Linked DNA regions of Lysinibacter sp. HNR. The protein of the gene in region 1 binds, or shares a complex with, the protein of each later gene. Links are inferred from orthologs where the notes say so. Each region holds a gene or a part of one and is shown on either strand. Other genes may lie near its edges.

Region 1 (3,785 bases):
AACCACAAGGCCGGGCTTTACCTCGGGTCCACGCCTATGAACCCGATAGTTGTAAACGGGAGGCTCTTCATGCATGGATCGGCCAATCCCGTGTCCAATATAGTCGGTCAGTATTCCGTAGTTGCCCTGCGACTCAATGTAGTCCTGGATCGCCTCCCCCACCTCATTGAGGTGTTTTGCGCGAGCAAGACGAGCGATTCCTCTCCACAGTGACTGTTCGGTCACCTCGGAAAGACGCTGGCGTTCGGCAACAAGTTCTGGACGAGTTGGGTCGGGAAGAACAACGGTGAACGCTGAATCACCGTTCCACCCGCCAATCTCCGCCCCACTATCAATCGACACAATGTCTCCGGGTTGAAGCACACGATCGTTAGGGATGCCGTGAACCACGTCCTCGTTCACCGAGGCACATATTGTGTGGCGGTATCCCGGAACCTGCTTAAAATTAGATCGCGCGCGCCTCTCGGCCAAGGCGGCCTCTGCCGCCGCGTTTACACTCAGAGTTGTTGCACCCGGCACAATCGCCATGCGGGCTGCCTCAAGCGAGGCTGCTGTTGCAAGCCCGGGAGCAACCATCTGCCGCAGCTGCTCGGGGGTCTTATAGATTGACTTACGAAAAATACTCACACCAACACAGCACTTTTGCTAGGCAACCGCGGCAAGTCCAAGCACAGCCGTAATGCGTGCAAAAACCTCGTCAACCGTTCCAATGCCGTCCACCCGAACCACGAGCTTACGCTCGTCATAGGTCTTAATAAGGGGTTCGGTCTGGGCCGCGTACACGTCCTGACGGTGCCTAATGATCTCTTCCGTATCGTCAGAGCGCCCCTGCTCCTGCGCACGCTTCAGCAAACGCGCAACAACAGCATCGGTATCGGCCTCAAGCAACACGACCACATCTAATTGATGACCGGAGGCTGCAAGAATGCGATCCAACTCCACGACCTGTTCGGGGGTACGGGGATAACCGTCAAGCAAAAAACCACCGAGCGCGTCATGCCAGGCGAGACGATCGGCCACAATCTTGTTGGTGAGCTCATCCGGAACGTATGATCCGCTATCAACAATCGCTTTAACCTGAACGCCAAGCTCAGTTTTTTCCCTAATATTTTCGCGGAAAATATCTCCGGTAGAGATAGCGGGAACTCCTAGACGTTTGGCAAGAAGGGCCGCTTGAGTTCCCTTACCAGCACCGGGCGGGCCGATGATAAGAAGACGATACACACTCATTTATTTAAGAAGTCCCTCATAGTGACGCTGCTGCAACTGCGCGTCAATCTGCTTCACGGTCTCAAGACCGACACCCACGATAATAAGAATCGAGGCTCCACCGAAGGGGAAGTTTTGGTTAGCCTGCACCAGCGAGAGGGCGATCAGCGGGATCAGAGCGACGATACCCAGGTAGAGAGAGCCGGGGAAGGTGATGCGTGTAAGAACGTAATCCAGGTACTCAGCAGTGGGGCGTCCCGCGCGAATACCGGGGATGAAGCCACCGTATTTCTTCATATTCTCGGCGACCTCTTCGGGGTTAAACGTGATCGCGACGTAGAAGAAAGTAAAGCCAACGATGAGGATGAAGTAAAGAAGCATGTAGAGCGGATGGTCACCCTGGGTGAGGTAGTTAGAAATCCACACGACCCACTCTGCGGGCTCTTCACCCGCCTGCGGCTGGTTAAACTGCGCGATAAGGGCCGGCAGATAAAGCAGCGAAGAGGCGAAGATAACGGGAACAACACCGGCCATATTCACTTTAATGGGGATATAGGTGTTGTTTCCACCGTAGGTACGGCGGCCCACCACACGTTTGGCATACTGCACAGGGATACGGCGTTGTGACTGTTCCACAAACACAACCAACCCGATGATGACGATACCCACCGCGATAACAAGCAGGAAGACCTCAAAGCCCTGTGACTGCTGAATAGCCCAGAGAGAGCTGGGAAACTGTGCAGAGATCGAGGTGAAGATCAGGAGGGACATTCCGTTACCAACACCGCGCTCCGTGATGAGCTCGCCCATCCACATGATGAGACCCGTTCCCGCAGTCATGGTCACAACCATGAGCAGAACAGCGTACCACGAGTTATTTGTGAGTAGGTTTGCACATTCGGTCTGCGTGTTCGCTCCAAAGAGAAGACCGCTACGGGCAACCGTAATGAGCGTTGTGGACTGAAGAACGGCCAGAGCAATGGTGAGGTAGCGCGTGTACTGGGTGAGGCGGCTCTGACCCGCCTGCCCTTCTTTGTGAAGCGCCTCAAAGTGAGGAATCACCACACGAAGTAGCTGGGTAATAATCGAGGCCGTGATGTACGGCATGATTCCCAGCGCAAAAATTGAAAGTTGTAGAAGCGCTCCACCGCTGAAGAGGTTAACCAGCTCGTAGAGCCCGGAGGTGTTCTGGTTCACGGCAAGACACGATTGCACATTTCCAAAATCGACAAATGGCGCGGGTATGAACGACCCCAGGCGGAAAATCGCGATGATTCCCAGGGTGAACCCAATCTTGCGTCGCAGATCTGGTGTTCGGAAAATTCGACCGATAGCGCTGAACAAAAAAGCCTCCTGCTTTTGTTTACCGTTTCTCCCAACGGCGGGGTGAGCTAACCAATTACTGAGCCTACACGTATTCTGCAGGCCTGTTAATGGCTAATGCGGGGCAATACTCAACACACCTGTAAAACCACAGTGTTTTGTGGCCCGAGTTTGTTGGTATTGCCCCACATACATGTATTTAGTTTACGGAACCGCCGGCAGCAACGATTTTCTGCTCAGCCGAACCGGAGACTTTGTCTACCGAAACGTTAAGCTTCACCGAAATATCGCCATCGCCAAGAACTTTGACCCGCTCGTTTTTACGAACAGCGCCCTTGGCAACCAGGTCACCAACGGTCACGTCACCACCCTGGGGGTATAGCTCTGCGAGCTTGTTCAGGTTAACAACCTGGAACTCGACACGGAAAGGGTTCTTAAACCCGCGCAATTTGGGGGTGCGCATGTGCAGCGGCATCTGCCCACCCTCGAAACCGGCGCGAACCTGGTAACGAGCCTTGGTTCCTTTGGTTCCACGACCCGCTGTTTTACCCTTGGAGGCCTCACCGCGACCCACACGGGTACGTTCTTTTTTTGCACCGGGTGCGGGGCGAAGGTGATGCATCTTCAGGACCTGCTCACGCGGCTCAGCGCTTTCGGCAGCTTTCTTAGCCTGAGCAGCCTTCTTAGCGGGTGCCTTCTTAGCCGGAGCCTCAGTGGTATCAGCCACAGCCTTCTTGGCCGAAGCTTCCTTGGCTGAGGTCTCCTTGGCCGGAGCCTTTTTAGCGGGAGCCTTCTTTGCCGCGGTAGCGGAAGACTCAGCAGTATCAGCCACAGCCTTCTTAGCGGGAGCCTTTTTTGCGGGGGCCTCTACGGACTCCACTTTTTTGGCTTCTTTCTTTTCCTCGGCCACTAGTCGACCTCCTCAACCTTGACCAGGTGAGCAACAGTCTTGACGTAGCCACGGTTCACCGGGTTGTCTTCGCGGACGACCGTCTGGCCGATCTTGCGAAGCCCCAGGCTACGAAGCGTGTCTCGTTGATTCTGACGCTCACTGATTTTGGACTTAATCTGCGTGATTTTTAGGCTCTTAGCCATTGTTAGGCACCTGCCTTTGCCGCTGCGGCTTCAGCCGCAGCTTCTGCCTCTGCACGCACAAGACGCTGCGGCGCAACCTGATCAAACTCAAGGCCGCGACGCGCCGCAACCGCGCGCGGCTCTTCGAGCTGCTTCAACGCTGTTACAGTGGCGTGCAC
Region 2 (3,773 bases), 1.3 Mb from region 1 along the record:
GAACCAGCAGATTGATCGCGCGGTGGTTGCTGGTTAGCGTAGGAGAACGGGTCTATCTTAACTGCGGGGCAGTCCGGTTGGCTGCCCCGCAGTTTTGTGGAAGGCGTGTTCGGTTCATAATTACAGGATGTGGAGTCCGGAGCGATTTCGCTCATAAAGAAAAATTAGGGGTTCCCATGCAAATTAGTTGTGAAACAGTTCGTCAGAGAGCATCATCCCGCTACGATTAGTAGAGTGGACAATTGTTGATTCAGACATGAGAGTTCACGGCAAAAGTGATTTTGCACGTTGCTGACGCGACGATGCAAGCGGTTGCTTTTGCATACGACAAGATGGAGAAAATCGGTGGCTTCAGTACTCGAAAAGGTTTTGCGCGTTGGAGAAGGACGCACTCTTAAACGTCTGCACAATCAGGCTAAGGCTATTAATGCCCTAGAAGAGAGTTTCAGTGATCTCAGCGATGAGGAGTTGAAGAACGAGACAGCGGATTTTAAACGCCGCTTTGAGGCAGGGGAGACCCTCGACGATCTCCTGCCCGAAGCGTTTGCGGCGGTGCGCGAGGCCTCAAAAAGAACCCTGGGACTGCGACACTTTGATGTTCAGTTGATGGGCGGTGCCGCGCTCCACTTGGGGAACATCGCAGAGATGAAGACGGGTGAGGGTAAGACCCTGGTTGCAACGCTCCCCGCGTACCTCAACGCGATCTCCGGTAAGGGCGTCCACGTGGTCACCGTGAATGACTTCTTGGCCTCCTATCAGAGTGATCTTATGGGCCGGGTTTTTCGTGCCCTGGGGATGACCACCGGTTGTATCGTTTCGGGACAGACCCCTGCGGTGCGGCGGGAACAGTATGAGGCCGACATCACGTACGGAACTAATAATGAGTTTGGCTTTGACTACCTGCGCGACAACATGGCGGGCAGCGTCGCAGAAATGGTGCAGAGAGGTCATAATTTTGCAATCATCGACGAGGTTGACTCCATCCTGATTGACGAGGCTCGTACCCCGCTGATTATCTCTGGGCCCTCATCGGGAGACGCCAACCGCTGGTTTACCGAGTTTGCTGCTATTGCCGCTCGCCTTGTCCCGGAGGAGGACTACGAGGTAGACGAGAAAAAGCGTACGGTGGGTATTCTTGAGTCTGGCATTGAGAAGGTCGAAGACTATCTGGGAATTAACAATCTTTACGAGTCGGCAAACACGCCCCTTATCTCTTTTTTGAATAACTCGATTAAGGCTCGTGCTCTATTCACCAAGGACAAAGACTACGTTGTTTTGAACGGTGAGGTTATGATCGTTGACGAGCATACCGGTCGTATCCTGGCCGGGCGTCGGTATAACGAGGGTATCCACCAGGCAATTGAGGCCAAAGAGCGGGTTCAGGTGAAGGCCGAGAACCAGATGCTTGCAACCGTGACCCTGCAGAACTACTTCAGGCTCTACGACAAGCTGGGGGGTATGACTGGTACTGCCGAGACAGAGGCCGCTGAGTTCATGAGCACCTACAAGCTGGGTGTGGTGCCTATTCCCACAAATAAGCCAATGGTTCGTATTGATCAGCCCGACCTGATTTATAAGAACGAAGAGGCTAAGTTTGCTCAGGTTGTCGAAGATATCGCTAAGCGCCATGAAAAGGGCCAGCCGGTTCTGGTGGGAACCACCAGCGTGGAGAAGAGCGAGTATCTGTCACGTCTTCTGGCTAAGCGCGGTGTTCGACACGAGGTTCTCAACGCTAAAAACCACGCTCGTGAAGCCGCTATTATTGCTCAGGCTGGTCGTTTTGGTGCGGTAACGGTTGCTACCAATATGGCGGGACGTGGAACCGATATTATGCTCGGAGGAAACGCCGAGTTCCTTGCGGTCAGCGAAATGACCGCAAGGGGTCTCAGCACACACGAGACTCCCGATGAATACGAGGCCGCCTGGGACGAGGTTTTTGATTCGGTGAAGGCCGCGGTGAAGACCGAGGCTGAAAAGGTTATCGAGGTTGGTGGACTCTACGTGCTGGGCACCGAGAGACACGAGTCCCGCCGTATTGATAATCAGCTCCGAGGGCGAAGCGGACGTCAGGGAGACCCCGGTGAGAGTCGCTTCTATCTTTCTCTCACAGACGACCTTATGCGCCTGTTTAACTCGGGCGCGGCAACCGCTTTGATGTCGCGGGGCAATGTTCCCGATGATCTTGCGATTGAGTCCAAGGTTGTCACAAAGGCTATTCAAAGCGCGCAGTCTCAGGTTGAATCACGTAACGCCGAGATACGCAAAAATGTTCTCAAATACGACGATGTGCTGAGTCGCCAGCGTGAAGCGATCTATGGAGACCGTCGCCATATTCTTGAGGGCGACGATATCGAGGATCGGGTGCAGGGCTTCTTGGACGACGTTGTCGCGGCTGTTCTTGATACTCATGCCGGCGACGGAACCGGTGACGATTGGGACTTTGACGCTCTCTGGACCGAGCTCAAGCAGCTCTATCCCGTATCAATCAGCATTGACGAGGTGATCGAAGAAGCGGGAAGTAAGGGTAAGATAAACCGCGACTTTGTGCAGCGGGAGATTCTCTCGGACGTTCACGTGGCATACGAAAATCGTGAACGTACACTGGGTTCTGAAGCAATGCGTGAACTTGAACGTCGGGTGGTTCTTGCCGTGGTTGACCGTCGTTGGCGCGATCATCTTTACGAGATGGAATATCTTAAAGAGGGTATCGGCTTGCGCGCTATGGCTCAGCGTGACCCTCTGGTTGAGTATCAACGCGAGGGCTACGCCATGTTCCAAAACAGCATGGGACAGATTAAAGAGGAATCTATGGGGCTCCTCTTTAACCTTGAGGTTCAGGTGAAGGCTCAGGATAATGCTGAACACTCGGTTGCTATTGAGGGCAAGGGTCTTGAGACCGATACTCCCAATCTACAAAAGCTGAGCTACACAGCACCGAGCGATGACGGTAGCGTTGAGGTGCGCAACGATCGTGGACAGCTTCAAAAGGCTGCCACCGAGAAGGCCCGTAAAAGAGCCACGGAGGGGGCTCAGACCGCTCCTCCTCAGGAGGAAGCAGCCCCTACGCGTCGTGGGGCTTTCGGTCAGCAGGAGTCGGCGGAGCCTTCAGCTCCCCTCAACCGCGCCGAGCGTCGGGCAAAAGGTAAAAAGTAATAGAGCCTACGAGCCAGCTATGACAAAGTCCCACCACCTTATACTCGGGTGGTGGGACTCTTGTCTGTCATATTTTCTTGGCCCGGAGATCTCCCGATTATCGTAGCCTGCGCGGTGGTTTTATTGCCGAAGAGTAACGACTGTAGGGATAACCCCCTAAATAACTTGGGTAGTTACCCTTATAGGCGCGTAACATGGCATGAAGATACTCTTAAAAAGATCGTTGATAAAAACGTTTGATGAACCTTAGTGAAAAGGAAATCCCGTGACAGATTCTGGTTCGCACGGCGCAATTAGCGCTGTTAACGTGCGCAAAACATACGGAAAAAAAGAGAATGCGTTTCACGCGCTTCGTGGAGTGAGTCTGAGTATCAACAAAGGCGAGCGTGTTGCTATCGTGGGTAAATCCGGCTCCGGCAAGAGTACACTTATGCATGTTCTGGCCCTGCTGGATACGCCCGACGAGGGGAAGATTTTCTTTGACGCTCATGATGTGACTACCTTGCGTACCTCACAGATTAATAAGATGCGCAATAAGCACTACGGTTTTGTGTTTCAACAGTTTTTTCTTAACGGGCGTCAGAGCGTGCTCGATAACGTTATGCTCCCGCTTGTTATTG
Region 3 (3,150 bases), 650 kb from region 1 along the record:
TGGTCTGGTGGGCGGGCATCTGGCCCGGCCACGCCGCACACAGTACGCTTGGGCGTATCGCGCAGCGCCGAATTACGGATGCGACAACCCACCCCGACCCGCAACAGGCTCTTCGCGAACTTGCCGCCAACTACACTCCGGGAGACACGGATCTGGCCTGGTCGCGCATTACCCTGTGGCGGGCACAGTTGGCCACTGTTCTCGACCAGCCACCGTATGAGAAAGTAACGGACGTAGAGGTGAGTGGCTCCGTGGAGTCTCCTTCCACCACTCTGCTGGCTGCCTGGCTGACGCAGCAGCTCGACGTTCGAGTAACACACACCCTGCACCCTCGCAAGCAGGGGGGATGGGGCATTGATCGTGTTCAATTGCAGAGGGAATCCGGTACTACGGAGCTCAGACGCACACACGATGCTCTGGCGCAGCTCAGCATCCCAAATCAGCCTCTCCACGATCTGGCGCTCACCCGCCGCTCGCTCAGGGATTGCCTGGCTGAAGAACTGCGTCATCTGGATCCGGACGAGCTCTACGGACGAGTTATCACGCACGGAGTCGCCATGCTCCTGGGCGATGACGCTTAAAACTAGCGAAAGGCTTCTTGTGACTAAACGTGACGTTGTTATCAGTGCGGACGCTGCCTCCGCCGCGCAGAGAATCGCCGCAGACTTTATCGGTTTAATTGCTAATCTTCAATCCGAGGGCAAGACACCACGGGTGATCCTCACGGGTGGCTCCCTCGGTATTGAGCTTCTTCGAGTAACAGCGCAGCACGCGCTTGCGCAAGATGCAGACTGGGAAAACGTGCTTCTCTACTGGGGGGATGAGCGTTGGCTGCCCTCGGGACATGATGAGCGAAATGACGAGCAGGCTCTCAGGGCTTTTTTGCAACCCCTGAATATTCCTCGGGAAAACATCTTTCCGGCTCCAGTAGATGACGGTACACGATCACTCGACGAGGCTGCCGCCGAGTACTCCGCCACAATAGATTCTGCCCAGGCGAAGGGATTTGACCTGCTCTTTCTCGGGGTTGGCCCCGACGGACACATTGCCTCCCTCTTTCCGCACCGGGATGACCTCACCAACACGGACTCCGCCGTTATTCCAGTGCGTAACTCCCCCAAGCCGCCACCAGAGCGTCTCTCGCTGAGCTATCCGGTTCTGAACTCGGCAGATCGTGTGTGGCTTCTGTGCACGGGTGCTGCAAAACAGGAAGCTTATGAGCGCATTATGTCCGACACGTCAGTTGCCACTACTCCGGCCGCTGGCGTGCAGGGACGTATACAAACTCGCATTTATGCGGACGCGGAGTCAGCTTCAGAATAGTCTGTCGAAACACTGAACCACTATATGCGTGTGGCCCCCAACCGGTTAGTTGGGGGCCACACGCATATTATTTTTCGTGGGTGTAGAAAACCACCCCCACGCTTTGTTTAAGCTTTGAGGGTTCCTCGGCGGATGCGTAGCTGACGAAGGGCGTCCTCAAGGAGCTCCTCTGCCTCCGCCTCTGTACGACGTTCCTTGACATAGGCAAGGTGCGTCTTGTAGGGCTCTAGCTTTGCAACCTGAGGGGGGTTGTCTTTTTCACGCCCGGCAGGAAGCCCCGAGGAGGGGCAATCGATGCTCTCTGGAATCTCTTCTTCGGGAACATTCGCAGCGAAGTAACGTACCGTTTCATTCCCCAGGGCATCCCAGTAGGAAACCGCAACACGTTCGGCTTGGAAACCGTGATCCTGCTCTCCCATGGGTCCGGAACCCACGCGTGAACCGCGAATAGCGCTACCACCCGTTGCCATTACAATCCTCCCACATCGAACTTGGTGATCAACCCGAGCACCACGATAACCGCGAACCACACGAGTCCGAGAATAATCGTAATTCGGTTGAGGTTGCGTTCGGCAACCCCTGACGACCCCAGGCTTGAGGTCATGCCGCCACCAAACATATCGGACAAACCACCGCCACGTCCCTTGTGTAGAAGAATGAGCAGCGTCAGTAGCAAACTCGTTATACCGAGAATGATCTGGAGGATGACCTGAAGGATTTCCACCGAAAAGTGCCTTTCACAATTGGAGAGCGCGTCACTAATGACGCTTTAAACCTCACACTAGTATACGTTATGAGCAGGGGTATCGTCGCTAAACGCCAACATGTTTTTTGAACTGGACGATACGCACAAACTCTTCAAGCTGCAGGCTTGCACCACCCACCAGCGCACCGTCGATATTTGTTTCTCGCATAAAGCTAGCAATATTGTCCGACTTTACGGAGCCACCATAAAGAATCCGTGTTGCGGCGGCAGCATCATCACCCAAACCCTCGGCGATCACCTCCCGGAGAACACCGCACACTTCTTCTGCCTGTTCCGGGGTTGCTGCCTGGCCCGATCCGATCGCCCACACCGGCTCATAGGCAACAACAATCTCGGCCTCGGGTGTCAGGGACGTAAGGATTTCCCGCAATTGTCCAGCGGGTACCGCGCTGGGTCCGTGCTCAGCAAGATCCTCGGCGGTTTCTCCCACACAGATCACCGGAACAATATTATTTTTGACTGCGGCTGCAGCCTTGGCTCCGATCTCAGCATCGGTCTCTCCGTGATATTGACGACGCTCAGAGTGCCCCACAATCGCATAGTGAGAACCAAGACTTGAAAGAAACGCGCCCGATACCTCCCCCGTGTAGGCTCCAGACTCGTGCTGAGAAAGATCCTGAGCACCGAATCGCAACTCTAGTTTGTCACCAGAAATCAGGGTTTGAACGGAGCGAAGATCAGTGAAAGGGGGAAAGACCGCCACCTCAACCTGCTCAAAATCGTGTGCAACATCGGTTAAGCTCCACGAAAGCTTTTGCACAAATGCGATCGCCTGGAGATGATCCAGATTCATTTTCCAATTGCCCGCGATAAGGGGTGTACGCTGGGTTACCATCCTAAAACCTCCAATCCCGGGAGCTCTTTGCCCTCGAGAAACTCAAGACTGGCACCTCCACCAGTCGAAATATGTCCAAATTGATCATCTCGATAACCGAGCTGGCGCACAGCGGCGGCGGAGTCTCCCCCACCGACAACTCCGAGACCACGTACCTCGGTGAGAGCCTCAGCCACTGCTCTGGTACCCTCTGCAAAGGCTTCAAACTCGAAGACGCCCATCGGCC

Evidence for each region. The genes of interacting proteins can lie anywhere in the genome.
Region 2: the proteins of secY (region 1) and secA are in contact, whole or in part, in a crystal structure (PDB 3DIN), measured with the Thermotoga maritima proteins. The link is inferred for Lysinibacter sp. HNR from one-to-one orthologs. Residues at the interface, in WP_004081795.1 of Thermotoga maritima: Glu108, Gly109, Glu110, Glu111, Ala236, Glu237, Arg238, Arg239, Ile240, Thr241, Ile242, Gln243, Tyr244, Ala245, Arg246, Arg247, Val248, Thr249, Gly250, Arg251, Arg252, Val253, Tyr254, Gly256, Ala257, Ser258, Thr259, Tyr260, Leu261, Pro262; in WP_004082002.1 of Thermotoga maritima: Glu261, Ala262, Arg263, Lys300, Ala301, Arg302, Thr303, Ile304, Ile305, Leu323, Tyr324, Asp325, Pro326, Val329, Ser330, Tyr333, Ile336, Lys340, Phe345, Val349, Glu363, Phe364, Tyr374, Ser375, Gly376, Gly377, Glu393, Ile395, Thr482, Ser483.
Region 3: secY (region 1) and secG share a complex: the UniProt entries of both Escherichia coli proteins name them as parts of the sec protein translocase complex. The link is inferred for Lysinibacter sp. HNR from one-to-one orthologs.

The regions. Positions count from the first base shown.
Region 1 is NZ_CP121684.1:2,142,699-2,146,483, forward strand. Bases 393-3,335 are described here. They hold secY (preprotein translocase subunit SecY), read right to left. Parts: upstream 2,554-3,335; coding sequence 1,231-2,553; downstream 393-1,230. Other genes in these bases: map (type I methionyl aminopeptidase), read right to left, coding at 393-621; FrondiHNR_RS09725 (adenylate kinase), read right to left, coding at 646-1,230; rplO (50S ribosomal protein L15), read right to left, coding at 2,732-3,335. In the rest of the region: more of map, read right to left, coding at 1-392; more of rplO, read right to left, coding at 3,336-3,364; rpmD (50S ribosomal protein L30), read right to left, coding at 3,442-3,627; rpsE (30S ribosomal protein S5), read right to left, coding at 3,630-3,785. UniProt on the Escherichia coli protein: The central subunit of the protein translocation channel SecYEG. Consists of two halves formed by TMs 1-5 and 6-10.
Region 2 is NZ_CP121684.1:869,843-873,615, forward strand. The notes cover bases 1-3,353. They hold secA (preprotein translocase subunit SecA), read left to right. Parts: upstream 1-345; coding sequence 346-3,153; downstream 3,154-3,353. Other genes in these bases: raiA (ribosome-associated translation inhibitor RaiA), read left to right, coding at 1-37. Also shown: FrondiHNR_RS03755 (ABC transporter ATP-binding protein), read left to right, coding at 3,419-3,773. UniProt on the Escherichia coli protein: Required for protein export, interacts with the SecYEG preprotein conducting channel.
Region 3 is NZ_CP121684.1:1,491,849-1,494,998, reverse strand. The notes cover bases 421-3,150. They hold secG (preprotein translocase subunit SecG), read right to left. Parts: upstream 2,048-3,150; coding sequence 1,793-2,047; downstream 421-1,792. Other genes in these bases: FrondiHNR_RS06705 (phosphoglycerate kinase), read right to left, coding at 2,918-3,150; tpiA (triose-phosphate isomerase), read right to left, coding at 2,136-2,924; FrondiHNR_RS06720 (RNA polymerase-binding protein RbpA), read right to left, coding at 1,431-1,793; pgl (6-phosphogluconolactonase), read left to right, coding at 601-1,323; FrondiHNR_RS06730 (glucose-6-phosphate dehydrogenase assembly protein OpcA), read left to right, coding at 421-581. Outside these bases: more of FrondiHNR_RS06730, read left to right, coding at 1-420. UniProt on the Escherichia coli protein: Subunit of the protein translocation channel SecYEG. Overexpression of some hybrid proteins has been thought to jam the protein secretion apparatus resulting in cell death; while this may be true it also results in FtsH-mediated degradation of SecY.